DNA from 2 places in the Actinomadura coerulea genome. Region 1 is predicted to be linked to the other one. Evidence: riboswitches for the same ligand, from Rfam matches in the RefSeq annotation. Region 1 holds a riboswitch; the other holds the start of a gene.

Evidence for each region. Region 1 has a riboswitch for glycine ahead of gcvT (glycine cleavage system aminomethyltransferase GcvT). Riboswitches for the same ligand answer to the same signal wherever they lie in the genome.
Region 2: linked by a shared signal. The riboswitch ahead of gcvP (aminomethyl-transferring glycine dehydrogenase) and the one ahead of gcvT (glycine cleavage system aminomethyltransferase GcvT) in region 1 are both predicted to bind glycine.

Annotation. Positions count from the first base shown of each region.
Region 1 is NZ_JACHMQ010000001.1:4,572,168-4,586,805, forward strand. Features, by position in the region: gene BKA00_RS20895 (hypothetical protein) at 78-827, opposite strand; gene BKA00_RS20900 (ATP-dependent DNA ligase) at 951-2,510, shown strand; gene BKA00_RS20905 (hypothetical protein) at 2,517-3,656, opposite strand; gene cds1 (L-cysteine desulfhydrase Cds1) at 3,738-4,838, shown strand; gene BKA00_RS20915 (M50 family metallopeptidase) at 4,828-6,126, opposite strand; gene BKA00_RS20920 (NsdA family TPR-like regulatory protein) at 6,466-7,281, opposite strand; gene BKA00_RS20925 (hypothetical protein) at 7,428-7,745, shown strand; gene ltrA (group II intron reverse transcriptase/maturase) at 8,254-10,095, shown strand; gene BKA00_RS20935 (hypothetical protein) at 10,347-10,838, shown strand; glycine riboswitch at 11,543-11,638, shown strand; glycine riboswitch at 11,643-11,731, shown strand; gene gcvT (glycine cleavage system aminomethyltransferase GcvT) at 11,805-12,899, shown strand; gene gcvH (glycine cleavage system protein GcvH) at 12,956-13,345, shown strand; gene BKA00_RS20950 (serine hydroxymethyltransferase) at 13,342-14,598, shown strand.
Region 2 is NZ_JACHMQ010000001.1:1,884,750-1,899,387, reverse strand. Features, by position in the region: gene gcvP (aminomethyl-transferring glycine dehydrogenase) at 277-3,147, opposite strand; glycine riboswitch at 3,205-3,316, opposite strand; glycine riboswitch at 3,317-3,411, opposite strand; gene BKA00_RS08700 (lysylphosphatidylglycerol synthase transmembrane domain-containing protein) at 3,683-6,157, shown strand; gene BKA00_RS08695 (MerR family transcriptional regulator) at 6,167-6,772, opposite strand; gene BKA00_RS08690 (bifunctional nuclease family protein) at 7,090-7,560, opposite strand; gene ftsR (transcriptional regulator FtsR) at 7,703-8,434, opposite strand; gene BKA00_RS08680 (FHA domain-containing protein) at 8,472-9,002, opposite strand; gene BKA00_RS08675 (DUF881 domain-containing protein) at 9,309-9,980, opposite strand; gene BKA00_RS08670 (small basic family protein) at 10,124-10,456, opposite strand; gene BKA00_RS08665 (DUF881 domain-containing protein) at 10,479-11,399, opposite strand; gene BKA00_RS08660 (LysE family translocator) at 11,472-12,107, opposite strand; gene BKA00_RS08655 (aminotransferase-like domain-containing protein) at 12,200-13,540, shown strand; gene BKA00_RS08650 (ABC transporter ATP-binding protein/permease) at 13,613-14,638, shown strand, end outside.

The DNA.
Region 1 (14,638 bases):
TCGGCGCGCTCCCTCCCCTTTACCGGTTCACCATAGAAGGTGCCGGCGAAAGTGATGCCGTGATCGGCCGATTCAGGTCAGGAATGACTCAGCGCGGTGAGGACGTCACGGGCGACGGCGGTGGCGGTGTCGAGGCAGGCCCGCTCCCGGGCGTCCGCGGGGCCCTTCCGGGGCGCCTGCTCGCTGTAGGCGACCGTGAGGACCACGTTGCGGACCCGGGCCGTGACCTGCCCGACCACGGTCGGCTGGCCCTCGTCGGTCTTGAACCAGCGGTACGCCTCGTCCCCGATGCCGCCGCGGCGCTCCAGCGTGACGGTCCGCACGAGCGGGGCGTCGTGAGCCTGGGCCCACTGCGCGTCGTAGTAGCCCTCGGCGTCCTGGACGGGCGTCGCGGTGTCGCCGGGGGCGTACAGGCGCGCCTCCACGCGCAGCCAGCGGAACGCCGAGCCGGTCGAGGAGTACGTGCACGTGGTGAGCGTCGAGTTCGCGCTCTGCCGCCGCGTCGCCTCCGGGACGGCCCGCTCGACCGTGCCCGCCGCGACCGTCCCGCAGGGCGCCGGAAGCGCGTTGATCACTTTCTCCCGCGGGCCCGGCGACCCGGACGGGCGGACCGCCGGCGGCTGCGCGGACCCGCCCGGCGTGCGCCGCGGGGCGGCCTCCTGCTCGCGCCCCCCGGACATGACCAGGACCGCCGCCACCACAGCGACGGCGACCGCCGCGGCCGCCGCGAGCACCGCGATCAGCCTGCGCGGGCGTCGCCCGGGGGCCGGCGGCTCCGGACCGGCATACGGCCGGTGGAACGGCTCGACCGGACGCTGAAGGCCCACGCCGCGCTCCTCACTTCCGTCCCGCCGACCGTTCCCGCCACCGGCCAACGTAACCAGGGCCGCGCCGCCTCGCCAGGCCCCCTCGCGGTGCCGTTCGTCAGACCCGGTGGTCACAATGATGGGATGCTGACAGCGGACATCGCGCGGACCTCGGAGGCGGTCGCGGGCACCTCGGGCCGCAAGGCCAAGGTGGCCGCGCTGGCGGAGTGCCTGCGCGCGGCCGACCCGGGCGAGGCCGCGACCGTGGTCGCCTACCTGTCCGGCGAGCTGCCGCAACGCCAGATCGGGGTGGGGTACGCCGCGCTGCGCGACCTCCCGCCGCCCGCCGCCGAGCCGTCCCTGACGGTGTCCGAGGTGGACGCGGCGTTCGGCGGGATCGGCGCCGTGTCCGGACCCGGCTCGGTCGCCCGGCGGCGCGAGCTGCTCGCCGCGCTGTTCGGCCGCGCCACCGCCCCCGAGCAGGGCTTCCTCGTCAGGCTGCTGGCGGGCGAGCTGCGCCAGGGCGCGCTGGACGGGGTGATGGCCGAGGCGATCGCGTCGGCCGCCGGGGTGCCCTCCGCCGAGGTCCGGCGCGCGTTCATGCTGCGCGGCTCGCTCGGCCCGGTCGCCACGACCGCGCTCGCGGAGGGCGTGGACGGGCTGCGCGCGTTCACGCTGGAGGTGGGGCGGCCGGTCAAGCCGATGCTGGCCGCCGCCGCGCCGTCGGTCGACGAGGCGTTCGCCAAGCTCGGGGGCGAGGCGGCCGTCGAGTGGAAGCTCGACGGCATCCGCGCGCAGGTGCACGTGTCCGGCCACGGGGTCCGGGTCTTCACCCGGACGCTGGACGAGATCACCTCCCGGCTGCCGGAGGTGGTGGAGGCGGTGCGGGGGCTGCCCGTCCGCGAGGCCGTGTTCGACGGCGAGCTGATCGCCCTGCGGCCGGACGGCAGCCCCTACCCGTTCCAGGTGACCTCCGCCCGCACCGCGACCCGCACGGCGAAGGACACCGAACCGGTGCCGCTGGCCGTCTTCCTGTTCGACGTGCTGTACCTCGTGGAGGCCGGCGGCTCCCCTCCCCAGGGCGCGCGCGGCGAGGACCTGCTCGACGCGCCGGGAGCCGAGCGGTACGAGGCGCTCGCGCGGGTCGTCCCCGAGGAGCTGCGGATGCCCCGCGCGGTCACCGGCGACCCCGCGCGCGCCAAGGAGGTCTTCGACGAGGCCGTCGCGCGCGGCCACGAGGGCGTCGTCGTCAAGGCCCTCGACACCCCGTACACGGCCGGGCGGCGCGGCGCGGGCTGGATCAAGGTCAAGCCCCGGCACACCCTCGACCTCGTCGTCCTCGCCGCCGAGTGGGGGCACGGCCGCCGGCAGGGCCTGCTGTCCAACCTGCACCTCGGCGCCCGCGACCCCGGGACCGGCGGCTTCGTCATGCTCGGCAAGACCTTCAAGGGGCTCACCGACGAGCTGCTCGCCTGGCAGACGCAGAGGCTCCGCGAGCTGGCCGTGCGCGAGGACTCCTGGACGGTGCGCGTCCGGCCCGAACTCGTCGTCGAGATCGCGTTCGACGGCGTCCAGCACAGCCCCCGCTACCCCGGCGGCATCGCGCTGCGGTTCGCCCGCGTCCTGCGGTACCGGCCCGACAAGTCCGCCGCCGAGGCCGACACGATCGACACCGTCCGGGCCGTCGCCCCCGTCATGGACTGAGCGGCGTCACGGGCTGAGCTCGGGGGCCTCCGCGGGCGGATGCTCCCCGGACGGCGGCTCCTCCCCGTGCGCGCGGCCGCGGGCCCGCCGGGCGGACGCGGCGCGGGTCCGCAGCCGCGACCCGGTCTGCCCCCGCACGCGCGACAGGGTCCGGCGGCGCGCCCGGGCGGCGGCGTCCCGGTGGGCGCGGGCGGCGGCGTTGCGCTCGGCGCGCTCGACGGCCTCCCGCTCGGCCCGGAGCGCGGCGCGGCGCGCCGCCCGGCGCTCGGCCCGGCGCGCCCGGCCGCGTTCGGCCCGCCGCTCGGCCCGGCGCTCCGCGCGGGCGGCGGCGCGGGCCATCCTGCGGCGGCGGGCCCGCTCGCCGACGTCGACGCGGCGCTGCAGCAGCTCGGGCGGGATGAGGTCGTGCCGGCCCGCGATGAACTCCTGCACCCAGATCTTGGCGCGGATGAGCGGCCGCCGGAGCCGCGTCTCGCGCCGGACGGCCCGCTGGTACCGGCGCGAGTCCTGGTCGTAGCGCCAGCGCGACCAGGGCGAGCCGGGCCGCGCCACCCGGATCGCGCCGACGATCAGCAGCGCGGGCATGAACAGCCCGATGAGGCCCGTCCAGATCTTGCCCTTCAGCAGCGTGACCACGGCCAGGACGAGGTTGACGGCGAGGGAGGCGACGTAGACGCGGGTGATCAGCCCGGTGCCCGGGTCCGGCGCGAGTCCCTCGTAGCCGAGGGGGCGGATGCCGAGCAGCAGCAGCCCGGTCACCGCCATGGCGACGAACACCGCGTCGACGGACGCGCGGCCCTTCTCCGTCCAGTAGACGTCGCTGAGGTGCAGGATCAGCGCGAACTCGTCCAGGACGAGGGCCGATCCCATCCCGAACACCACCGCCGCCGCGAGGTCGAGGCCGACGTAGGCGTCCGGGACGGCGAGGCTCGCCACCCCGCCCATCAGCATCAGCACCACGCCGAACACGACGTGGTGGATGTGCACGTCGCCGGCCTTCACGTTCCGGAACCACCAGCGCACGTCCGCGCGGATCAGCCGGACGTTCACCCGCGTCAGCACAAACGTGATCATGAACGCCACGAAGAAACCGAACAGCGGCAGCCGGCCGGTCGCCACGATGCGTTCGTCGAACATCTCGCTCATCTGCCCCCCGCCTCCTCAATGATGCACCGTGACATGCGCCGATATCGTGTGACCCTGCCGACGATCAGGGGGAGAACCGCCATGAGCCGCACCGTGGACCGCTGCGATCCCGGATACCGGGCCTGGATCGCCGAGGCGATCCGGCTCGTGGACGCCGACGCCAACCGCAGCGCCGACACGCACCTGCACGTGTTCCCGCTGCCGCCGGAGTGGGGCATCGACCTCTACCTGAAGGACGAGTCCGTCCACCCCACGGGTTCGCTGAAGCACCGGCTCGCGCGGTCGCTGTTCCTGTACGGGCTGGCCAACGGGTGGATCCGCCGGGACACGACGATCATCGAGGCGTCCAGTGGGTCGACGGCGGTGTCGGAGGCGTACTTCGCGCGGCTGCTCGGCCTGCCGTTCGTCGCGGTCATGCCGGCCTCCACCAGCCCGGAGAAGATCCAGCTCATCGAGTTCCACGGGGGCCGCTGCCACCTGGTGGCCGACCCGTCGGCGATCTACGCGGAGTCGCGGCGGCTGGCGGCCGAGTGCGGCGGCCACTTCATGGACCAGTTCACCTTCGCCGAGCGGGCCACGGACTGGCGCGGCAACAACAACATCGCCGAGTCGATCTTCGATCAGATGCGGCTGGAGCGGTTCCCCGAGCCGTCGTGGATCGTGGTCGGCGCGGGCACCGGCGGGACGTCCGCGACGATCGGCCGGTACGCCCGCTACCAGCGGTTCCAGACGCGGCTCGCGGTCGTCGACCCCGAGGGGTCGGCGTTCCACGGCTCGTTCGCCGACGGGGACCCCGAGCGCACCGCGGCGGGCTCGCGGATCGAGGGCATCGGCCGCCCCCGCGTCGAGCCGTCCTTCCTGCCCACGGTGATCGACCGGATGATCCGGGTGCCGGACGCGGCGTCCATCGCGGCGATGCGCTGGACGAGCGAGGTCAGCGGCCGGAGCGTGGGCGGCTCGACCGGCACGAACATGTGGGGCGCGGCCGAGCTGATCGCGCAGATGCGGGCCCGCGGGGAGCGCGGCAGCGTCGTCACGCTCATCTGCGACGGCGCCGAGCGCTACGCGGGCACCTACGGGTCGGACGCGTGGCTGGCGGGGCAGGGCCTCGACATCGCCCCCTACCTGGCCGCGCTGAACGGCTTCCTGAAGACCGGCACGATGCCGGACGTCACCCGGTGACGCGGATCGGGTTGAACAGGTCGGCGTAGATCAGCAGGCCGCCCATGACGATCAGGATGACCGCCATCACGTACGTCACCGGGAGCGCCTTGGCCACGTCCACGTAACCGGGGTCGGGCCTGCGGAAGATCCGGGCGAACGCCTTCTTGACCGCCTCCAGGAGCGCGCCGGCGATGTGCCCGCCGTCCAGCGGCAGCAGCGGGATGAGGTTGAACAGCCCGACCGCGAGGTTCAGGGAGCCGAGCAGCATCACGAAGAAGGAGACCTTCTGCGTGCCGGTGAAGTCGTCGGACGCGGCGACCTCGCCGCCGATCCGGCTGACGCCGACGACGCCGATCGGCCCGTTCGGGTCGCGCTCGTGGCCGCCGAAGGCCGCGTTCCACACGCCGACCATCTTCTGCGGCATCCGCACCAGGGCGCCGGCGGTGCGCGCGGTCAGGTCGCCCATCGTGGTCGCGACCGCGCCCGGCCCCTGCCGTTCGATCCCGCTGGACGGCGTGATGCCGAGGAACCCGACGTTGACGACCTTGTCCTCGTCCTTGAGGTCGTACATCTGGTTGCGGGTGATCGGGACGTTCAGCCGCACGTCCGCGCCGTCCCGCCGGACGGTCATCGCGACGGTCTTGCCGCCGTCCTCGCGGATCAGCTTCTGCAACTGCGGATAGTCGTCGATCTTCTTGCCGTCGAAGGCGACGATCCGGTCACCGGCCCGGAGCCCGACCTGCCGCGCCGGGGTCGGCGTCGCGCCCGCCGGGCACGCGGTGACCTTGGCGCTGGCCGGCACCATGCACTCGGCGACCTCCTTGATCACCGGCTGCGGCTGGTTGACGCCGATGCCCATCAGCAGGATCGCGAAGAACATCACCGACAGGAGCAGGTTCATCGCGGGCCCGCCGAACATGATGAGCAGTTTCTGCCACCACTTCTTGGCGTAGAACACGCGGTCGCCGTCGTCCGGTCCGACCTCCTCCAGCGCGGCGCCCCGCGCGGACTCGATCAGCCCCTGCCACGGCCCGGTGCTGATCCGCCGCACCTGCCCCGGCGCGTCGCCCTTGCGCGGCGGCAGCATGCCGATCATGCGGATGTAGCCGCCGAGCGGGATCCACTTGATCCCGTACTCGGTCTCGCCCTTGTGCCTCGACCACATCGTGGGCCCGAACCCGACCATGAACTGCGTGGTCCGCACCTTGAACAGCTTCGCGAAGGAGAAGTGCCCGAGCTCGTGCAGCGCGATGGAGACCAGCAGGCCGAAGAAGAGGATCAACGCTCCAGCCAGGTAGTAGACCATGCGGCGTGCCCTCCGGGTCCGTCCACCCCGCTCACCGGGGGTGATCTCCGACAACCAGTTCAGAGTACGTTACGGCCCGCGATCCGGTTGAGGCGAACGGAGAAGCGGCACACGCCGCGAGCCGCTTTGAGGCGCGGTGCCAACCCGGCCGCGAGTCAGAAGAAGATCAGGGCCGCCCTGCAAACCTGCGTGAAGTCCATGTCGGCCCCCGCCACCCCCACCCCCACCCGCAACTGACGGAGCCCCAAGCCGAGGCGACACGAAGCGTTTCGGGGAGGTGCCTACGTCAGCAGCGTCACCGATCGGGCCCCGATCACGGGGCGCTCAGGGGCGTAAGCCCTACTCGGTGGGCGCACACAACTCGCGGTATGCCTCGCTGAGCTCGGCGGCCGCCGGGACGCTCCGGGCTTCCACGGCGGTGATGACCTCGACCGCGCGCCAGTGGTTCGACGGCACCAGGCGCCCACTCGTCACCGCCTCCAGCGCCGTGTGCGCTGCCTCGTCCGGCTGATCTGCGGCCAGCAGCGCGAGCGCGAGATCGAGCCGCGCCGAGGCAGCCCGCCGCGGCCGGGCAGGACCCGAGGACGGGCGTTCCAGCCGAGCCAGGACGCCGCGCGCGTAGCGCTCGGCCGCCGGATCACCGATCCACGCGAGCGTGGTGGCGGTGTAGGCGTCGCTCTTGGCCGGGTCGTACCGGTAATGGTGCTCGGGATGATCCGGCATCGGCAGCGGCTCGACGAGCTGCTCGACGCGCGCCAGGGCCTCCCTGGTCTCCGGGCCGGCGCCGAGCCGGGCCCATGCTCGCCCCTCCTGCGCGGTCGCCTGGATGAAGGCCGAACCGTCCCGCGGGGCGATCTCCTGTGCGCCGCACGCCAGCTTCACAGCCTCTTGAAGGTCGCCGTCGGTGAGTCGCTGCCAGGCGCGCGTCTCCAGCGTCCACGCGAGGATCTCCGGATGCTCGGCATGCTCGGCGAGTTGCGCGGCCGTGCGCAACCTGGCGGCGGCCGCCGGGCGCCGCCCCAGGTCGATGTCGCAAGTCGCGGCGAGCAGCGCCAGCCACCCTCCGACGACGACCAGACGGCGGCGCTCGGCCAGCGTCATGCGCACGTCCATGAGCTGGAAGACGTAGCCGAGGTGTCGGCGGCTAGTGAGCAAGCTACCCAACCCAGAACCGCCCCCACCGCCACCCATGGATCTCGAAGGGCGCCTCGCCACCTTGCGCGCCGAGTTCCCAGCGCGGCCGGTTCAACTGGGACTCCGGGCTCGACCTCGGACCGATCGCCGACGTCGACGGGGCCACCGTGAAGATCGTGCGCCTGCTCGGTCTGGAGATGCACCCGCAGCTCGCCGCACTCGCCACCCGCATGGGCATCCGCGGCTACAAGGTGGACATCGCCGCCCCCGAGGTGACCGTGACGACCCCCGCCGGCGTCTCGCCGCCCCGCGGCGTGCGGGTCAGGTGCGAGCCGCGGCCGAAGGACGACGACCAGGACTGGTTGTGCGACGTGAAGTCGCACGTTTCGAGTGAATGCATGATTGGAGGCCGATGGAAAGTCGGAATGCATTCCAGGCTAGTGCCTGAGCCTGTCCCCGTCGTGACATGCGTGCTGGCTTCCTGAGTCAGTGGGTGTGAAGCTCACGGAAATCCCAAGGGGGCCGATTCCGTCTCGGTCCTACAGGTGGGGAAGGTCGAGTGCGGGGTGAACGCAAGTGAATCTTTGGTGATGCTCCGTTATAGGGACTCGCTGAGACGGGTGGGAAGGCAGCGTGACAGGGACGGGTCGTTGAGATGCGGCCGGCGGTGGGCAAGGAAACCACTTGCACCGCATGGGCACCGCTGTCCCCGGAGTAAAGAAGGCACCCAAGCTCGACCGCTTCTCGAACGTGCGGAACATGGAAACCCGGGTCAGGTCCAACGAGGTTGGTAGGCCGATCGTAAGAGGGGCATAATCCCTGGCCTGGACAGGATGCTCAAGAAGCCAATGCCGGTGGCCGAAAGGTGACAGGAAAGCGGACTGCGAAGCCAGCCCTCCGATGGACTGTCCGTATAACTGGCCGGATACGGGCCGATGCCCGGACGCGAAAGCGTGCTGACGTGAGCAGGTGGATCTTTGAAGGAAACTGTCTATGGCATCCGAACCGAGGGGCAAGTTGGACGCCGAAACGGCGAACGGACCTGAGGGCCTGCCGATCCCGGAACAGGGTCGTCTCGATCTGGATGAGAGTTCAGAGTGGGGGCGTATTGACTGGTCCGAACAGGAGAAGCAGGTACGCCGCCTACGACAGCGGATCTTCAAGGCGGTGCAGGAAGGGGACCTGGCGAAAGCCAGGAATCTACAGAAACTCATGCTGCGGTCGCAAGCGAACACTTTGGTGAGCGTGCGACAGGTGACGCAGCGGAACGCTGGACGGCGAACGGCGGGGGTCGATGGCGAGGTCGCTCTGACCCACCAGGCCAGAATGCGCATGGCGAAGCGAGTCCATCGCAGCAGGCAGGATTGGCGCCCCCGTCCGGTCCGGCGAGTGCACATTCCCAAGGCCGGTAACCCCGCGCGCATGCGTCCGCTCGGCATACCGGTGCTGATGGACCGCTGTCATCAAGCGCGAGTCCGGAATGCACTGGAGCCCGAGTGGGAGGCTCGGTTCGAGGCCAAGTCATACGGGTTTCGGCCGGGCCGAGGGTGCCATGACGCGATCGAGGCCATCTATGAGACGTGCAAAAGCAAGACCGCAGCACGGCTATGGGTGCTCGATGCGGATTTGGCTGCGGCATTCGACCGGATCGACCACGAAACGCTGATGGAGGCTATCGGCCTGTTTCCCGCTCGGGAGATGGTGCGTGAGTGGCTCCAGGCGGGAGTGTTCGAGGCGGGACGCGGGTTCGCTCCCACCGAGGAAGGAACTCCGCAGGGCGGGGTCATCAGCCCGCTACTGCTGAACGTCGCGTTACACGGTCTGGAAACGGTCGCTGGGGCCAGGTACAGAACTACCGGGCCCAAGGCAGGACGAAGTTATCCGGATTCTCCGGTAGTGGTCAGGTACGCGGACGACCTGGTGGTGCTCTGTCACACCCGCCATCAGGCCGTGCTGATCAAGGAGCGACTGGCGCGATGGCTGGGCGGTCGGGGCCTGTCCTTCAACGAGGATAAGACCCGCATTGTCCATGTGGCCGAGGGGTTTGACTTTCTCGGCTTCAACGTCCGCCGGTATGGCTCCAAACTCCTGATCAAGCCTAGTAAGGCGGCCGTACAGCGGATCAGGTCGAGACTCGCGTTTGAAATGCGTCGGCTGCGCGGCGCAAACGCGAAAGCAGTGATTGCCGCCCTGAACCCCGTGATCCGGGGGTGGGCGGCGTATTATCGACCGGTGGTGTCGTCGAAGGTTTTCGAAGATCTCGACACGCACGTGTGGAGACTCACCTACAAGTGGGCCACGCACAGCCATCAGAATAAGCCAAAGTCATGGATTATCCCCAGGTACTATGGCCAGTTCAACAAGTTCCGGAACGACAGGTGGGTGTTCGGGGATCTCGAGTCCGGCGCCTACTTGGTTATGTTTCGGTGGACGGAAATTAAACGGCACGTCATGGTTAAAGGATGGGCGTCTCCGGACGATCCTTTCCTGGCCGAGTACTGGGCTCACCGCCGCAGACGGAGTAAGCCGCCGCTCGATCGGTACACCATCAGGCTACTGGACGAACAGAACGCCATATGCCCGAGGTGCGGGGACTATCTGCTGACCGCAGAGCAGCCGCCGCAATCCCCACAACAGTGGGAAAGCTGGTGGCAGCAAGTTACCCGGCGAGCAATAGCGGCGAGCTATCTCCTGATCGTGGATGCCCCGGAATCCGGCCGCCATGGTGGCGCCAGGACCCGCTTAGTGCATACACACTGTCATCGAAGCTGGCTCTATAGCCAACGTCGAAGCAGAACGCAGCGTGACCCTGAACCGTCGCTTGGATCTGCTTGAGCCGTGTGCCGTGACGAATGGCACGCACGGTTCTGAGGGGGCGGGGACGCAGTAATGCGTCCCCGCTACCCGACCTGGTCGCACATGGGCGACGCGCTCGCCCCGGCCACCGACGTCACCGGCGCCGAGGTCGCCCTCGTCGGGCTGCTCGCAGCCGACTCATGAGCCGGCGCGGAGCAACCGGGGGCGTGGCCGCCAACCCGGTAGCGTGACCTCCGCGCAAGGAGCGACGCGCGAGGACAGGAGGAGATATGCGACTGCCCCGATGGGCGCCATGGGTCGAGGACGTGCTGAAGGGTTCTCCCGCGATCACCAGCGTGAAGCTCTTCACCGACGCGGGGATCGCCGATCCCCAGTACGGCCACGTCATCACCCTGCGCACGGGCGCCCAGGTGGCGCTCCAGTGGGCGCGTACGTCCCCGCCGTCGGGTGACGGCGGGGAGGAGACCCCCGTCACCGGGGAGCCGCCCGCCTCCCAGACGCTCCCGGAGCTGCCGAGCACGGGCCGGACGCCGCTGCGCCTGATCGAGCAGCACATCGCCGCGCTCATCGCCAACGGCGCGAACCCGGAGGTCAAGGCGGTCGAACGAAAGTCGGTCCGCGAGAACGCCGGGCCGCGGCCGTGCTGCGTCCTCGTGCGCATGCACAGCGGCGCCGACATCTTCGGCGTGTTCCGGAGCCTGGCGCCCGCGGGCGGGTCGATCAGCCAGGGGGGTGACTTCCAGCAGAGAGAGGAGGTGTGAACCATGGCACAGTGCCCCGACTGTGGACAGGAGACGTCCGCCGACACGGGCTCGTCGACGCCGGCGCATCAGAAGCCCGGCAGTCGAGGAAGGTGTTCCGGCACGGGCAAGCCCGCCATGTGAGATAGCGGCCCCGCCCAGGCGAATTGGGCGGGGCCGTTCGCGCGAAGAATACACATTACGGGCGTGACGAAACGGCCCCCGTCCCCGAGGAGGGGGACGGGGGGCGCCTGGTTCCGGTCGGGCTCGCCCGCCGGCGCAGGCCCAGCGACCCGCGGTAGGCGGCAGGCGTGTCCGATCGGCGGGCTTCTTGTTCGGCACGCCCACAACGCCGAAGGCGGCGAGGACCACGATTCCGATTGCGACCCGAAGCCCAACCACCGTCCCGAACTGCACCACGGGACACCGCCACGCCAGCACAGAGCGCAACGGTTCGAGACGACCCGCGCGAGAGGACCGGACGGGCGCGCTCAGCAGCAACCCGTCTAACGAGGCGACCTCAGCCGCCACCTCAGCCCGCGACGACCTCGACACTCGCGATCGCGTCCGAAGGCAGGTCCGAGCGAAGCAAGAATCTGATCGCGCAGCGAGCCGCAGGGCGAGCCGGAGCGATGCAGCGATCGCACGCGTTTTTTCAGGTCGGGGCCCCCAAGGCCCGACCTGAAAAAACGCAATGAACACTGCTAGCCTTCTTCGACAGCTGATGATCCCGTGCGGGAGAGTCCCTCGCAGCCGGTGGGGGACGCCGAAGGAGCAAATCCTCCCCGGAACCTCTCAGGCCAATGGACCGCACGGGCCAGGCGACCTCTGGAAAGCGGGGACCTCCGTCCCCCGCCGAAGGTGAAAGCCCGCCGTGCGCGGCGGGTGAAGCTCTCAGGCGCCGATGACAGAGGGGGAGGCACCGATACGCCCGGTGCGCGAGTGGGACGATGGACCATGCGCGCCCGTGACGAAGGAGCCGAGCCCATGTCCGCCGATCCGACCGCGAAGAAGACGCCGCTGCACGACGTCCATGAGGACCTCGGCGCGAATCTCGTCGACTTCGCCGGCTATCTGATGCCGCTGCGCTACGCGAGCGAGACCGCCGAGCACCAGGCCGTCCGCACGGGGGCGGGGCTGTTCGACCTGTCGCACATGGGGGAGATCTTCCTGTCGGGGCGGGGGGCGGGGGCCGCGCTGGACTTCGCGCTGGTCGGCAACCTGTCGCCGATGCCGGTGGGCAAGGCCCGCTACACGATGATCTGCGGGCACGACGGCGGCGTCCTGGACGACCTGATCGTCTACCGGCTCGCGGACGAGACGTGGATGGTGGTCGCGAACGCGGCGAACGCCGCCGTCGTCAGGGACGCGCTGGTCGAGCGCGCCGCGGGGTTCGAGGCGGCGGTGGACGACCGGTCGGACTCGTACGCGCTGATCGCTCTGCAGGGGCCGCGTTCGCAGGGGATTCTCGAAGGGTTCACGGACGCGCCGCTGGGGGACCTGAAGTACTACGCGATCCTGGCGGGGCGGGTCGCGGGCGTGGACGCGCTGGTCGCCCGCACCGGGTACACGGGTGAGGACGGGTTCGAGCTGTTCGTGGACGCGTCCGACGCGGTCCGGATGTGGGAGGCGCTCGCCGCGGTGGAGGGGGTCGTCCCGGCGGGGCTGTCGGCCCGGGACACGCTGCGCCTGGAGGCGGGGATGCCGCTGTACGGGAACGAGCTGACGGCGGAGACGACGCCGTTCGAGGCGGGCCTCGGCCGGGTGGTGAAGCTGGACAAGCCAGGCGATTTCGTGGGGAAGGGCGCGCTGGCGGCGCAGGCGCAGACCCCGCCGGGCCGTAGGCTCGTGGGACTGGTCGCGCGGGGGCGTCGCGCGCCCCGCAAGGGGTACCAGGTCGTCACGTCCGGCGGCGCGCCGTGCGGAATCGTGACGAGCGGCGCCCCGTCGCCCACACTGGGCACGCCGATCGCCATGGCGTACCTCGACAGCGGCGTCGAGGAGGCGGGCCTCGCCGTGGACGTCCGCGGCCGGCATGAGCCGGTGGACGTGGTGGCCCTGCCGTTCTACAAGCGTTCCTGAACAAGTTGTCCGGCGGTGTGGGGGCGCGCCCCCACAGTGGAAAGAGAGAAGTGATCGTGAGCGTTCCGGAGGAGCTCCGCTACAGCGAGGAGCACGAGTGGGTGTCGGGCCTCGGTGGCGAGGACGGCATCGTCACGGTCGGCATCACCGCGCACGCCGCCGACGCCCTCGGTGAGATCGTCTACATCGAGCTGCAGCCGTCGGAGGGCGACGCCGTGGAGGCGGGCGAGCCGTGCGGCGAGATCGAGTCGACCAAGTCGGTCAGCGACATCTACTCCCCCGTCAGCGGCGAGATCACCGCGGTCAACAGCGCGGTGGTGGACGAGCCGAAGGTCATCAACGACGACCCGTACGGCGAGGGCTGGATCTTCAAGGTGCGGATCTCGGAGGAGCCGGGCGACCTGCTCGACTCCGCCGCCTACGACAAGCTGATCGAGGAATCATGAGTGTGAACGACTCCCTCGCGACGGCCGATCCGGAGGTCGCCGAGGCCGTCGCCGCGGAGCTGCGCCGCCAGCAGGGCACCCTGGAGATGATCGCGTCGGAGAACTTCGCGCCCGTCTCGGTGCTGGAGGCGCAGGGGTCGGTTCTGACGAACAAGTACGCCGAGGGGTATCCGGGCCGCCGGTACTACGGCGGCTGCGAGTTCGTCGACGTCACCGAGCAGCTCGCGATCGACCGGGCGAAGGCGCTGTTCGGCGCCGAGCACGCGAACGTCCAGCCGCACAGCGGGGCGCAGGCCAACACGGCGGTCTACTTCGCGCTGCTCCAGCACGGCGACACGATCCTCGGCCTCGACCTCGCGCACGGCGGGCACCTCACGCACGGGATGCGGCTGAACTACTCCGGCAAGGTGCTGAACGTGGTGCCGTACCACGTCCGCGCCGAGGACGGCCTGGTCGACATGGACGAGGTGGCCTCGCTCGCGGCCGAGCACCGGCCGAAGATGATCGTGGCGGGGTGGTCGGCGTACCCGCGTCAGCTCGACTTCGTCGCGTTCCGGCGGATCGCCGACTCGGTCGGGGCGCTGCTCATGGTCGACATGGCGCACTTCGCGGGCTTGGTGGCGGCGGGGCTGCACCCCTCGCCCGTCCCGCACGCCGACATCGTGACGACCACGACGCACAAGACGCTCGGCGGTCCCCGCGGCGGGCTGATCCTCGCCCGCGAGGAGTACGCCAAGAAGATCAACTCGGCGGTTTTCCCCGGCATGCAGGGCGGCCCGCTGGAGCACGTGATCGCCGCGAAGGCCGTCGCCCTGAAGATCGCCGCGTCGGAGGAGTTCCGGGCCCGGCAGGCGGCGACGGTGGAGGGCGCGAAGCTGCTCGCCGAGCGCCTGCTCGCCGAGGACTCCGCCAAGGCCGGCGTCAAGGTGCTGACCGGCGGGACGGACGTCCACCTCGTGCTGGTCGACCTGGTGGACTCCGAGCTCACCGGGCGCGACGCCGAGGACCGCCTGCACGACATCGGCATCACGGTCAACCGCAACGCGGTGCCGAACGACCCGCGCCCGCCGATGGTGACGTCCGGCCTGCGGATCGGCACCCCGGCCCTCGCGACCCGCGGCTTCACCGCCGAGGACTTCGCCGAGGTCGCGGACGTGATCGCGCTGGCGCTGCAGCCGTCCTTCGACCGGGACGCGCTCGCGGCCCGGGTGAAGGCGCTGGCGGACAAGCACCCCCTGTACCCGAACCTGTGACGTTCCGGCGCCCCCTCCCCTCCTGGGGCTCCCCCTAGGG
Region 2 (14,638 bases), 2.7 Mb from region 1:
AGCGACCCCGGCCACCGCGATCGCGTCCAAAGGCAAGCCCGCGCTAGCGAAACCCAACCGCGCAGCGACGCCGGCAACGGACGCGAACGGTGCCCAGCCGACGCCCCAGCCACCAGCGACCCCGGCCACTGCGATCGCGTCCGAAGGCAGGTTCGAGCTTGCGAGAACCTGATCGCGCAGCGAGCCGCAAGGCGAGTCGGAGCGATGCCAGCGATCGCACGTGTGGTTGTGGGTCAGGCGCCCCCGGGCGCCTGACCCACAACCACACAATCCAACTCAGTCCTCGAACGCCTCGGGGGGCGGGCAGGAGCAGACGAGGTTGCGGTCGCCGTAGGCCTGGTCGATGCGGCGGACGGGCGGCCAGTACTTGTTCTCCCGCAGGGACGGGAGGGGGTAGGCGGCCTCCTCGCGGGTGTAGGCGTGCTTCCAGTCGTCGGAGACGAGGCAGGCGGCGGTGTGGGGGGCGTTCTTGAGCGGGTTGTCCTCGGCGTCGTAGCCGCCGTCGGCGACGCGCTGGATCTCCCGGCGGATCTCGATCATGGCGTCGCAGAACCGGTCGAGCTCGGCGAGGTCCTCGGACTCGGTGGGCTCGATCATCAGGGTGCCGGCGACGGGGAACGACAGGGTCGGGGCGTGGAAGCCGTAGTCGATGAGGCGCTTGGCGACGTCCTCGGCGGTGATCCCCGTCTCCTTGGTGATCTTGCGGAGGTCGGCGATGCACTCGTGCGCGACGAGGCCCTCGCGGCCGGTGTAGAGGATCGGGTAGTGCGGGGCGAGGCGGGCGGCGAGGTAGTTCGCGCCGATGATCGCGCCCTCGGTGGCGGCGCGCAGCCCGTCCGGGCCCATCATCGCGATGTAGGCCCAGGAGATCGGCAGGATGCCGGCCGAGCCCCACGGGGCGGCGGAGATGGGGCCGACGCCCGTGCCGGGGCCGGCCTCCTCGCGCATCGGGTGGTTGGGCAGGAACGGCGCCAGGTGCTCGCGGACGCCGATCGGCCCGACGCCGGGGCCGCCGCCGCCGTGCGGGATGCAGAACGTCTTGTGCAGGTTGAGGTGGGAGACGTCCGAGCCGAACTCGCCGGGGCGGGCCAGGCCGACGAGCGCGTTGAGGTTGGCGCCGTCGACGTAGACCTGGCCGCCGGCCTCGTGCACGGCCGCGCACACCTCGGTGATCGTCTCCTCGAAGACACCGTGCGTGGACGGGTAGGTGACCATGATCGCCGCCAGCCGCCCGCCGTGCTGGGCGAGCTTGGCGCGCAGGTCGCCGAGGTCGATGTTGCCGCCCTCGTCGCACGTGACGACGACGACCCGCATCCCGGCCATGACGGCGCTGGCGGCGTTGGTGCCGTGCGCCGAGGAGGGGATCAGGCAGACGTCGCGGTGCTCCTCGCCGCGGGAGGCGTGGTAGCCGCGGATGGCCAGCAGGCCGGCGAGCTCGCCCTGGGAGCCGGCGTTCGGCTGGACGGAGACCTTCGCGTACCCGGTGATCTCGGCGAGGAAGCCCTCCAGCTCGCCGATCAGCTCGACGTAGCCGGCGGCCTGGTCGAGCGGCGCGAACGGGTGGATGTCGGCGAACTGCGGCCAGGTGATCGGCTCCATCTCGGCGGTGGCGTTGAGCTTCATCGTGCAGGAGCCGAGCGGGATCATGGAGCGGTCGAGCGCGATGTCCTTGTCCTGGAGCCTGCGCAGGTAGCGCAGCATCGCGGTCTCGGAGCGGTGCGCGTGGAAGACGGGGTGGGTCAGGTAGGGGCTCTCGCGGCGCAGCGCGTCCGGGAACGCCTCGGGGACCTCGTCGGCCGCGGCCGCGCCGAAGGCCTCCAGCACGGCCGTGACGTGCGCGGGGAGCGTCGTCTCGTCGCAGGCGACCGCGACGCGGTCGGGCCCGTCGGGGCGCAGGTTGATCCCGCGCTCGCGGGCCGCCGCGACGACCTCGGCGGCGCGGCCGGGCACGCGGGCCAGGACGGTGTCGAAGAACGAGCCGTGCACGACCTCGACACCGCCGGCGCGCAGCCCCGCGGCGATCTCGGCGGCCCGGCGGTGGGTCCGCTGCGCGATCGCGGCGAGGCCCTCGGGGCCGTGGTAGACGGCGTACATGCTCGCCATCACGGCGAGCAGGACCTGGGCGGTGCAGATGTTGCTGGTGGCCTTCTCGCGGCGGATGTGCTGCTCGCGGGTCTGCAGCGCCAGCCGGTAGGCGGTGGCGCCGTCCGCGTCGACGGACACGCCGACGAGCCGCCCGGGGAGCTGGCGCTGGATGCCCTCGGCGACCGCCATGTAGCCGGCGTGCGGTCCGCCGAACCCGTAGGGGACGCCGAACCGCTGCGCGGAGCCCACCGCGATGTCGGCGCCGGACTCGCCCGGCGGGCGCAGCAGCGTCAGCGCCAGCAGGTCGGCGGCCACGACGGCCTTGGCGCCGCGCTCGTGGGCCTGCGCGATGACGGGCTCGAGGTCGCGGACGGCGCCGGACGCGCCCGGGTACTGGAGCAGCACGCCGAAGAAGTCGCCGTCGGGCAGGCCGCGGGACAGGTCGGCGATGACGACCTCGATGCCGAGCGGGATCGCGCGGGTCCGGACGACCTCGATCGTCTGCGGGAGGGCGTCGATGTCGATGAGGAACTTCCCGGGCTCCTTGCGCCTGGAGACGCGGTGCGCGAGGGCCATGGCCTCGGCGGCGGCGGTGCCCTCGTCCAGCATGGAGGCGTTCGCGACGGGCAGCCCGGTGAGGTCGCCCACCATCGTCTGGAAGTTCAGCAGGGCTTCGAGGCGTCCCTGCGAGATCTCCGGCTGGTAGGGGGTGTAGGCCGTGTACCAGCCCGGGTTCTCCAGCACGTTCCGCATGACCACGCCGGGGGTGGTCGTCCCGTGGTAGCCGAGCCCGATCATGGACGTCAGGACGGTGTTGCGGGACGCGATCTCGCGGAGCCGGTCCAGCGCGGCGGTCTCGCTCAGCGCGGGCGGCAGGTCCAGCGGCCGGGACGTGCGGATCGCGGCGGGGACCGCGTGGTCGATCAGCGCCTCGGCGCCGGAGTAGCCGATTGCGGCCAGCATCCTCGCCTGGTCGTCCGGTGAGGGGCCGACGTGCCGGTCGGCGAACGCCGACCGGGGATGCTGCGGCGCGGCCACAGGGGCGAAGAACTGGGCGGTCATGGAGGGCCTCCTGGCTGCTGCGGTCGCTCAGGTCCGCCGCCGGCGCGGGCCGGCGGCCTCTCCCCCTCTGTCATCGGCACCTGAGAGCTTCACCCGCGCGGCGGGGTTTCCCCTTCGGTGAGCCGTCCCTCCCCGCGCGCGGGGACCGACGCCTGCTTTCCAGAGGTGCCTCGCCCGTGCGGTCCTTTTGCCTGAGAGGTTCCGGGGAGGTTGCCCCTTCGGCGCCCCACGCTGGCGGCGTGGGGTCTCTCCCGCACAGGGTTGACGGCATGTCCTAGGTCGAACCCTACCCAAAGGCGCGTCCGCGGCGTCGTTCCGGTCCGCCGCAAGGGGCCGCGTCCTCCGGCGCGGGCGCTCTACCGGCGAGTACCATGTGCTGACTCACCTGGGGCGCGACCGTCCCGGGCCGCACGGGGGCGGGGAGATGAGGCTGCGGGATGGACGCGCGTCCCGGCGGCGGCCCCGCGACTCGACGGCGCGCCGCCGGGTCTGGGACGCTGATCACGATGGCGGATGGTCAGGGCGGCGGTACGGCGTGACACAGACCCGCGACGGAGCGGTGCGCCCGGCGCAGGGCGCGGCCGCAGGCGCGCCCGTCGACGAGCCCGCCCAGCCGTACCGGATCCGCCGGCCCTCCGACGCCATCCGGTTCGCGGCCTCGGTGGTGGGACTGGCGGCGGTGATGCTGCTGGTGTCGATCGCGCAGCAGACGACCCACGGCCTGCAGACCGACATCGCGCAGGGCACCGCGCACGCGCCGCGGCTGCTGCTGACGCTGGCGACGCTGGTGTCCAGCTTCGGGGTGCTGGCCGTGCCGATCGCGTTCGCGATCGAGCGGCTGTTCCACAAGGACGGCGTGCGCGTGGCGATCGCGCTGCTGGCCGCGATGATCGCGTTCGGGATCACGGTGGGCCTGGACGACCTGGTGGTGCGGGCCGCGCCGGGCGGCGTGCTCGACTCGCTGATCTGGGGCGGCACCGAGACCGCGCCGGTGCACACCGACATCGCCCCGGTGATCGCGTTCGTCAGCGCGGTCGGGATGGCGGGCCGCGCCCGCTGGCAGGCCGCGACCTGGACCATGATCGGGCTGGCGGCGCTGACGGGGCTGACCGCGTCCTACGCCTCCGTCGCCGCGCTGGCGGCCACCTACCTGCTGGGCCGCGCCATCGGCCACGGCACCCTCTACGCCGTCGGGACGCCGAACCCGCGCCCGTCGGGGACGGCGGTGGTGGCCGCGTTGGAACGCCTGGGGCTGAACCCGCGGCGGGGGGCGCGCCTGGACGGCACGCACGACGCCGACGAGACCCGCCGCTACGGCGTCGCCCTCGCCTCCTGCCCGCAGGACGGGTACGGTGCCCGGCTCCCGGCGGGCCGGGGGCCGCACGGCGACTGGGACGTGGAGGTCCGCGTCCTGGACCGCGACCAGCAGACCGCCGGGCTGCTCTACCGCGTCTGGCGGCTGCTGCGCCTGCGCGGCGCCACGACGGGGCGGACGCTGCGGTCGCTGCGCCGGTCCCTGGAGCTGGAGTCGCTCATGGCGTACGCGGTGGACGCCGCCGGCGCCCGGACGCCTCGGCTCGTCGGCACGTGCGAGGTCGGCACCGAGGCGGCGCTGCTGGCCTACGAGCACGTCCCGGGGCGCAGGCTCGGAGACGTCCCCGACGGGGAGGTCACCGACGAGCTGCTGGCGGACGTGTGGCGGCAGTTCCGGGCCCTTCAGGCGGGGCGGCTCGCGCACCGGCGGCTGGAGGACGAGGCGGTCCTGGTCGGCGACGACGGCCTCGCCTACCTGACCGACCTGCGGTCCGGGGAGACGGCGGCCGGCGACCTGGCGCTGCGCCTGGACCTCGCGCAGCTGCTCACGACGCTGGCGCTGCGCGCGGGGCCGGAGCGGGCGGTGCGGACGGCGGCGCCGGTGCTGGGCGAGGAGGCTCTCGGCGGCGCGGTGCCGCTGCTCCAGCGGGTGGCGCTGTCGCGGGCGACCCGCACCGCGCTGCGGCGCCACAAGGACCTGCTGACCCGCATCCGGGAGCAGATCGTCCGGCTGAAGCCCGAGACGGAGGCGCCTCCGGCCAAGCTGGAGCGGTTCCGGCCCCGGACCATCGTCAGCATCGTGGCGCTGTCGGTCGCGGCGTACATCGTCATCCCGCAGGTGACGAGCCTGGACATCGGCCGCCTGGCGGCCACGGCGAGCTGGCACTGGGTGGCGGCGGCGCTGGGGGCGGCGGCGCTCACCTACGTCGCCGCCGCGTTCATGCTGATGGGGTTCGTCCCCGAGCGGCTGCCGCTGTGGCGGACGGTCCTGGTGCAGCTGGCCGCGTCGTTCGTGAAGCTGGTCGCGCCGGCGGCCGTGGGCGGCGTCGCCGTCAACACGCGCTACCTGCAGCGCTCGGGCGTCCGGCCCGCCCTGGCCGTCGCGAGCGTGGGCGCGTCCCAGCTCGTGGGGATGGTCACCCACATCCTGCTGCTGGTGCTGTTCGGGTTCCTGACCGGCTCGACGGCGAAGGCGACGCAGGATCTGGCCCCGTCCCGGACGATCGTCCTGGCGGTGCTGGGGCTGGGGCTGCTCGCTGCGCTCGCGCTGACGGTGCCGCGGGTGCGGCGGGTGGTCGCCTCGCGGCTCAGGGCCATGTTCTCGGGCGTGGTGCCGCGCCTGGTGGACGTTCTGCAGTCGCCGAGGAAGCTGTCCACCGGGATGGGCGGAACCCTGCTGCTGACGCTGGCGTTCACGCTGTGCCTGGACGCCTCCATCCGGGCGTTCGGCGGGTCGCTGCCGTGGACGACGGTGGTGCTGGTGTTCCTCACCGCGAACGCGGTGGGGTCCGCGGCGCCGACGCCGGGCGGGCTCGGCGCCGTCGAGGGCGCGCTCACGCTGGCGTTGACGATCTCGGGGCTGACGGCCGAGACGGCGACGTCGGCGGTGCTGCTCTACCGGCTCCTGACGCTGTGGCTGCCGGTCCTGCCCGGATGGGGGGCGTTCGCCTTCCTGCAGCGCAAGGAGGCGCTCTGAGGCGCGGCCTCAGCCGGTGCGGCGGGCGCGCCGCCGGTCGGCCAGTTCGTCGTGGTGGTGCCCGGCGGGGTCCTCGTCGCCGGTGGAGGCGCGTTCAGCGGGCAGCTCCGCCAGACTGCCCTCCACCTCCTGCCACACCCGCCCGAGCGCGATGCCGAACACGCCCTGGCCGCCCTGGAGGAGGTCGACGACCTCGTCGGGCGAGGTGCACTCGTAGACGCTGACGCCGTCGCTCATCAGGGTGATCTGGGCGAGGTCCTGGACGCCGCGGTCGCGCAGGTGGGACACGGCCGTGCGTATCTGCTGCAGCGAGACGCCGGTGTCCAGGAGCCGCTTGACGACCTTCAGGACGAGGACGTCGCGGAAGCTGTACAGCCGCTGGCTGCCGGACCCCTGCGCCGACCGCACGCTGGGCTCCACCAGCTTCGTGCGGGCCCAGTAGTCGAGCTGGCGGTAGGTGATCCCCGCCGCGGCGCACGCCGTCGGGCCGCGGTAGCCGACATCCTCCGGCGGCACCGACACCTGGGTGTCGAAGAGCAGGCCCTGCTCTCCGGCACGGCGGGACGCCACGCGCCTGTCGGGGGTCGCCTTGCCCTCGCCGCTGCTCACCGCCACGCGGACCTCCGGCTTCTATCATCCCGCAGCGGTTCGTCAAGGGGGTTTGACGAATTACACCACGGGTGTTCCACCAGCACGGTAGGTGCCGGTCAGGGTGTGGTCAACGTTCATCGTCGGCGCGTCGCATGCCCGGATGAACCGGCTTCACGTGGGCAAACTGCGCACCTTCGCCACCCACGCAGTCCATACCCCGATGGTTCCCCCGCAAAAACCGCCAGGTCCGGCGCAATGGGCGACCATTCGCCCCATGGCATGAACTCGCACTCCAGAGTGACATACGGCACAGCAATCACCCACTCCGGGGTGCGGGAAGGCTATCCGGCGCGGCCGAAGTCCTCCGGGGAGATCGTGTCGAGGAACTCGCGGAACTTCTCGACCTCGTCCTCCTGCTCGTCGGGGATGGCGACGCCGGCCTCCTCCAGGACGTCCTCGCTGGCGAAGATCGTCGCACCCGTGCGCAGGGCGAGGGCGATGGAGTCGGACGGGCGCGCGCTCACCTCGACGCCGTTGGAGAAGACGAGGTCGGCGAAGAAGATCCCTTCGCGCAGCGCCGTGATGTTGACCGTGCGGAGCTGGACGCTCAGGGCGTCCAGCACGTCGCGGAAGAGGTCGTGGGTGAGGGGCCGGGCGGGCAGCACCCCCTGCTGGGCGAAGGCGATCGCGGTCGCCTCCACCGCCCCGATCCAGATGGGCAGGTAGCGATCGCCCTCCGTCTCCTTCAACAGGACGATCGGCTGATTGGAGGGCATCTCGACCCGGACGCCGACGACCTCCATCTGCTTCACTGCGGCTCCCTGCTGGTTCTCGCTGTCTCGATCACCACGTGCAGCGGATCGATTCCTGACCGAACCATGTAGCCAACGTACACCCAGGCTCGGACAGCTCGCGGCGCGCGGGGTACGGCAAAATCCTCCACCGGCCGCGTGATCAGTGGTCGAGGCTCTCGCGCAGACCCGCGCCGACCAGCGCGGCGTGCAGCCGGACCGACAGCGCGGCGATCTCCCGCGCGGTCTCGGCGGCCTGTTCGTGCGCGCCGCTGCTGCGGCGGCGCAGCTGCGGCGCGACCATCTGCTCGATCAGGCCGACCTGCCGGTCGGCGGCGGCCTTGACGGCGCGCAGGTGCCGGACCTCGAAGCCGAACTCTCCGAGCGCGGCGGCCACGCGCGCGATGTTCAGCGCCTCGCCCTCGTAGTGCGCGCCGATCCGGCGGACCAGGCCGTACTCCTCCAGGCGGGCGAGGAGGGCCTCGTCGATCCCGGCGCCGTCCAGCAGCTGGCGGCGGGTGAGCCGCACGGCGGGCTCCGGCGCGGTGGTGTCGGCGGCCACGAGCGTGCGGGGGCGCCGCCGGTCCGGCTCGGCGGGGCCGGGCCGGCGCGCGCCGGGCGGCGGGACGCTCTCGCCGCGGTCGCGCGCCTCCAGGTGCTGCCGGATGACGCGCAGCGGCAGGTAGTGGTCGCGCTGCGCGGTGAGGACGTACCGCAGGCGCTCGACGTCGGCCTCGCCGAACTTGCGGTAGCCGGAGGGGCTGCGCTCCGGCTCGACGAGCCCCTCGGACTCCAGAAAGCGGATCTTGGAGATGGTGATGTCGGGGAACTCAGGTCTGAGCAGCCCGAGGACGTCCCCGATGGTCATCGGGGACCGGGCCGGCTCCGCGCTCAAGGGCCCTCCCATCGTTCGCCGCGACCTCGCCGCTCCGTCAGCCGTGGGCCGGGTTGGTCAGGAACACCAGCCGGAACTTGCCGATCTGGACCTCGTCGCCGCCCGACAGCCCGGCCTGGTCGATCCGCTGCCGGTTGACGTAGGTGCCGTTGAGGCTGCCGGTGTCGCGGACGGAGAACACCCCGCCCTGCCGGGCGAACTCGGCGTGCCGGCGGGAGACGGTGACGTCGTCCAGGAAGATGTCGCTTTCGGGGTGGCGCCCCGCGGACGTGCGGTCCTTGTCGAGCAGGAAGCGGCTGCCGGCGTTGGGCCCCCGCTTGACGACGAGCAGCGCGGTACCCGGCGGGAGCGCCTCCATCGCCATCTGGTCGGGCCCGGCCGGCTCCTCGGCGCCGGCGTCGGTGTCCAGCGCCTCGAATCCCCCGATGGAGATCGTGGACGTGGACTCGCCCGGCGACTCGCGGGGAGGCGGCGGCGCGGAACTCCTCAGCGGAGTGCCGCAGTTCGAGCAGAAGCGGGCATCATCCGGGTTGGCGTGACCGCACTGCGTGCAGTAGACGCTCGGCATCGATCGGCTCGGCCTCCTACCATCGGCGTGCCGCCCGCGCCCGCCCGCCTCAGCGGGGGCCGCCTGCGCCACGCGCATCCATCACCCAACCCACGCCGGGGATCCGCCCCGGCAACGGTCCAACTCACCGCCCGCTCACGCGACGGTCGCCGCAACTTACGCGGGTATCACCCGAGGGGTCAACCGGAACGGTGAACCGGCCGCACCAAACTACATTCGCCGATGATCGCAGGTCCATGACGCCGCGCGGACCGACGCGATCGCGGCGTCCCGGCCCGGTGTCCGGTCTACCGTCCCCCGTCCCCTCTAGGGAGACCGTACCGCGCCGACGGCCACCTTCGCGCGCCGGGTGATCAGTACGCGGGCCCCGGCGCCCTCCAGCGTGCGGACGAGGCCCCCCGGGATGTTGAGCGCCGTCGTCATCGTGTGCGGGTCGCCGATGGCCAGGAACCGGTACGGGGCGGTGAGGAGCCTGCCGTCCGCGCGGACGCCGTCGCGGTCGTCCAGGAAGTGGGTGTCGACGCCGACGCGCACGTCTCCGACCTGGATGACCTCGGCGCCCGCGTCGCGGAGCTCCTCCAGGGCGTCCAGCAGGTTCAGGGCCTTCACGCCGCGGCCGGGGTCGTCGATGCGCAGTTCGATCCCGGGGCCCTCGGCGGGGAGGGTGCCCGCCAGCAGGCCGTAGGTGGTCGCCCGCTCGCGCGCCTCCTCCAGGGCCGTCCCGCCCTCGGCGTCGCGCTCCAGCCCGGCCTTCGTCTCCTCCAGGTCCCGCAGGTCGCCCCTCAGCCGTTCGGAGCGCTGGCCCAGGTCCGCGAGGATGCCGACGAGTTCGTCCTGCCGCGCGGTGGCGAACGTGGTGTCGCGCTCGGTCGAGCGCACCTGGGCGGCGACCGCGAACCCCAGCACGAGGCACAGCAGCCCGCCGACGAGCTGTCCGGGGCTGATCCGCGGGCGCAGCAGCTGGGCGAGGGCGCGCATGCCTCCGGGCGCCGGCGGGACGCGCTCGTCCTCAGCACCCCGTTCTTCCTCAGCACCCCGCTCTTCCCCGGGACCCCGCTCTTCCTCCCGGGCCCGCCCGTCCTCCGGTGCTGCCTCGTCGCGCCGCGTGGCCTCGCCGCCGCTCACGCGCCGAACAGCTTCCGCCGGATGGCCGCCGCGTTGGAGAAGATCCGGATGCCGAGGACGACCACGACGCCGGTGGACAGCTGCGATCCGACGCCGAGCTTGTCCCCGAGGAAGACGATCAGCGCGGCGATGACGGTGTTGCTGACGAAGGAGACCGTGAAGACCTTCTCGTCGAAGATCCCCTCCAGCCGGGCCCGGACGCCGCCGAACATGGCGTCGAGCGCCGCCACGATCGCGATCGGGAGGTAGGGCTGGAGCCAGAGCGGGACGTCCGGCTGGATCAGGAAGCCCAGCGTGACGCCGACCACGAGCCCGATCAGCGCGATCATCCCCGGGCCACCCCTCCCCCGCTCACCGGCCGCCCCCCTCGCCGGGGACGGCGTACCGCAGCCGGGCGGCGCCCCCGGCGGGCAGCCGCACCTCGTCCGAGCGGCGCGTGCCGTACCTGATCCCGAACCGGTCGCGCAGCGCCGCGAGCCGCCGGTCCGCGGGCGAGCCGGCGAAGGCGGCCCGCAGCCGCCCGGGGTCGCCGAGCGCCGTGACCTCGTAGGGCCCGCCGAGCGGCCGGTAGTCGACCATGATCGCCTCGCCGGCGGCGCGGATCGCGGTGGTCGGGGTGAGCCGCCGGCCGTTGACGCCGATGGCCCGCGCGCCCGCCGCCCACAGCCCGTTCACCAGGACCTGGAGATCCTGATCATAGACCCGGGCGTCGGCGGCGCGGCCCGGTGCGCCCCGGGCGCCGCGCGGGGCGTCGTCCAGGGTGACCACGAGGCCCTCGCCCTCGACCGGGACGGCGGCCGCCGCGGCGCCCGCCGCGGCCACCTCCCGCCGGACGCGGCGGCCCTCGGCGCTGCGGGCGAGCGCGCCGGCCCTGCGCCGCTCGGTGTCGGCCCGCAGCCGGTCGAGCCGGTGCTGCAGGGCGTCGGCCTCGGACGTGCGGGCGTGGATCTGGTCGACGAGCCCGGAGTGCCGCTCGGCGGCGACCGGCTCGCTGCGGTGCACCTCGACGCCGGCGACGGCGGCCAGGGCTCCGGTGAGGGCGAGCACGAGCGGCACGCCCGCGCCCCGGAGCCGGCCCGGCCGGCTCCCGGCCCCGCCGGAGGCGGCCCGGCGCGCCGCGGCCTCGGCGTAGCCCGGGTCGAGGCGCCTGCCCGCGAACAGGTCGGCGAGCAGGGACATGGAGGCGTCGGGGCGCCGGCCCGGCGGCCGCTCCCGGCCCTCGGGCCGCCCGTCCGGCTCCCGGCCGGCGGGCTCGTCCTCGCGTGCGGTCACCGGCCCATCATGGCAAGGTCCGGTGCCACGGCGCGGGCCGCGTCCCCGGCGGGCGGCGCTGGGCCGGCCGGGTCAGGCGGTCGCGGGGCGCAGGCCGATGTGGACGGCGAGGGCCGCCAGCACCGAGCCCATCAGGTAGCGCTGGGCGCGCCGCCAGCCGGGCCTGCGCGCGAGGAAGGCCGCGATGGTGCCGGCGCCGAGCACGATGAGGGCGTTGACGGTGACGGCGATCACGATCTGGACGGCGCCCAGCAGCAGGATCTGGCCGGCGACGTGGCCGCGTTCGGGGTCGGCGAACTGCGGGAGCAGCGACACGTACAGGACGGCGATCTTGGGGTTGAGCAGGTTGGTGACCAGCCCCATGGCGAACAGCCGGCGCGGCGGGTCGGCGGGCAGGTCCGCGGGCTCGAAGGCGGTGGCGCCGCCCGGCCGCAGCGTCCGCCACGCCAGCCACAGCAGGTAGCAGGCGCCGGCCAGCTTGATCGCCGTGTAGAGCGGCGGCACGAGCGTGAAGACCGTGGTGAGGCCCGCGGTGGCGGCCGCGACGTAGACGAGGAAGCCCGCGGCGACGCCGCAGAGCGAGATCATCCCGGCGCGGCGGCCCTGCGTCACCGACCGCGACACCAGGTAGATCATGTTGGGCCCCGGGGTGAGGACGAGGCCGAGGGCGAACAGGGCGATGGCCGCGACGGCCCCGTACGAGATCATTGCGCTCCAGACGACTCGAAGTTCTCCAAGAGTAGAAGTCGAGCCTTCTCGGTGCAATAGCAGAATTGCGCTCGGTGCAATATGGTGGACGCATGGACGATTTCCGGCGGGTCGCGGACGAGCTGGCCGCCGACATCGCGGCGGGACGGCTGCGCCCGGGCGAGCGGCTGCCGCCGCAGCGCGCCTTCGCCCGCCGCCGCGGCATCGCGGGCTCCACGGCGAACCGCGTGTACCGGGAGCTGGCCAGGCGCGGCCTGGTGGTGGGCGAGGTCGGACGCGGGACCTTCGTCCGCGCGGCCGAGCGCCCGCCGGGGCCCGCGCTCACCGAGCCCGCCGCGGCGCGCGTCGACCTGGAGCTGAACCATCCCGTGCCCCCCGGGCTGGGCGCCCTGCTCGCCGAGGGGCTGGAGCGCGTGCGCCGCCCGGACGTCCTGGCCGCCGCGCTCGGGCCGGCGGGGGTCGCGGGGACCGCCGCCGCCCGCGAGGCCGCGGCGGAGCTGCTGGCCTCGCCCGGCCTGCGGCCCGACCCCTCCGAGGTGCTGTTCGCCGGGAACGGCCGGCAGGCCGTCGCGGGCGCCGTGGCGGCGCTCGTGCCCGCGGGCGGCCGGCTCGGCGTCGAGGCGCTCACCTATCCGGTGATCAAGGGGATCGCGGCCCGGCTCGGCGTGACGCCGGTCCCGGTCGCGATGGACGGGCACGGGCTGCGCCCGGACGCGCTCGCCGAGGCCCATCGCGCCGCCCCGCTCGCCGCCGTCTACGTCCAGCCGACGCTGCACAACCCCAGCGGGACCACGATGCCGCGGGAGCGCCGCGCCGAGCTGGCCGGCGCGCTGGAGCGCCTCGGCCTGCACGCCGTGGAGGACCGGGTCTGGGCGTTCCTTCCGGGCGGCGGGCCGGAGCCGCTGGCGGCGCACGCCCCGCATCGCACCGTGCTCGTCGACAGCCTCTCCAAGCGCCTCGCGCCCGGCCTGAGCCTCGGCTTCGCCGTGCCGCCCGCCGCGCTCGCCGGGCGCCTCGCCGCCGCGCTGCGCTCCGGCGCCTGGGGCCCGCAGGGGTTCGCGCTGGAGGCGGCGGCGGGCTGGATCGCGGACGGGACGGTCGAGAGGGTCGTGCGCGCCAAGCGCGCCGACGCCGCGTCCCGCCAGCGGATCGCGGCCCGGTGCCTGGAGGGGGCGGCCGTCCGGTCCGACCCCTGCTCGTACTTCTGCTGGTGGGAGCTGCCCCAGCGGTGGCGGGCCGAGACGTTCGTGGCGGCGGCCGCCCGGCGCGGCATCGCCGTCACCCCGGCCGCCGCCTTCGTCGTGGGCGGCGCCGCGGCCCCGCGCGCCGTCCGCCTCGGCCTGGCCTCTCCGCCGCCGGACGTCCTCGCCCGCGCCCTGCGGACGCTCGCCGGGATCGCCGCCGGGGACCCCGACGACGACGCCCCCGACTGACCGGATCCGGCGGCTGGACGCGCACCGGAAGATCGTTCATCGTCGTGGTGGGGTCGCCCGGCGGGAGGACAGATGATCGAGGTCCGCGAGGTGGGGCAGCGAGCGGCCGGGGGACGGCGGACGCTGCGGGAGGTGTCGCTGTCGATCGGCGCCGGGGAGCTGGTGGCGATCATCGGCGGCAGCGGGGCGGGCAAGACCACCCTGCTGGACGCCATCGCGGGCGTCCGGCCGCCCGCCGAGGGCGAGGTCAGGTACGACGGCGGCGCGGCCGCCCCGGCCGCGGGCTCGCTGGGCTACGTCCCGCAGGACGACATCGTCCACCTGGAGATGCCGCTGCGGCGCACCCTGCGGTACGCGGCGGGGCTGAGGCTGCCCGCGGGGACGCCTGCCGAGCACGCCGAGCGAGCCGTGGACGGCGTCCTGGAGTCGCTCGCGCTGACCGATCTGGCCGGGCAGCGCGTCGGGTCGCTGAGCGGCGGCGAGCGCAAGCGGGCCAGCATCGCGGTCGAGATGCTGACGCGGCCGCGCGTGTTCTTCCTGGACGAGCCCACCTCCGGCCTCGACCCGGCGACCTCGGCCGACCTGATGCGGCTGCTGCGCGGGCTCGCGGACTCGGGGACGACGGTGGTCATCACCACGCACCATCCGCCGGACGTCCTGGTGTGCGACCGGGTGGCCGTCCTCGCCCAGGACGGGCGGCTGGTCTTCTACGGCGAACCGGATGAGGCGCGCGAGCGGTTCCGGGCGGACCGGATCGAGGACATCTACCTCCGGCTGGCCGAAGGGGCGCCGCAGGAGTGGACGGGCCGGTTCGGCGCGCGGAGGCGCGGGGCGGCACCGGAGGCGGGGACCGGCTGGGAGACCGGCCCGTCGGTCGGCGCGTTCCGGCAGTGGGCGCTGCTCACCCGGCGCAGCCTGGACCTGCTCACCCGCAACCGGCTCACCCTCGCGGTGCTCGTCGGGTCGCCGCTCATGGTGCTGGCGATGTTCGCCGTCCTGTTCCGCCCGGGGGCGTTCTCGCCGGAGTCCCCCAGCCCCGCGGCGACGGTGATGATCCTGTTCTGGATCGCCTTCGGCGGGTTCTTCTTCGGCCTGACG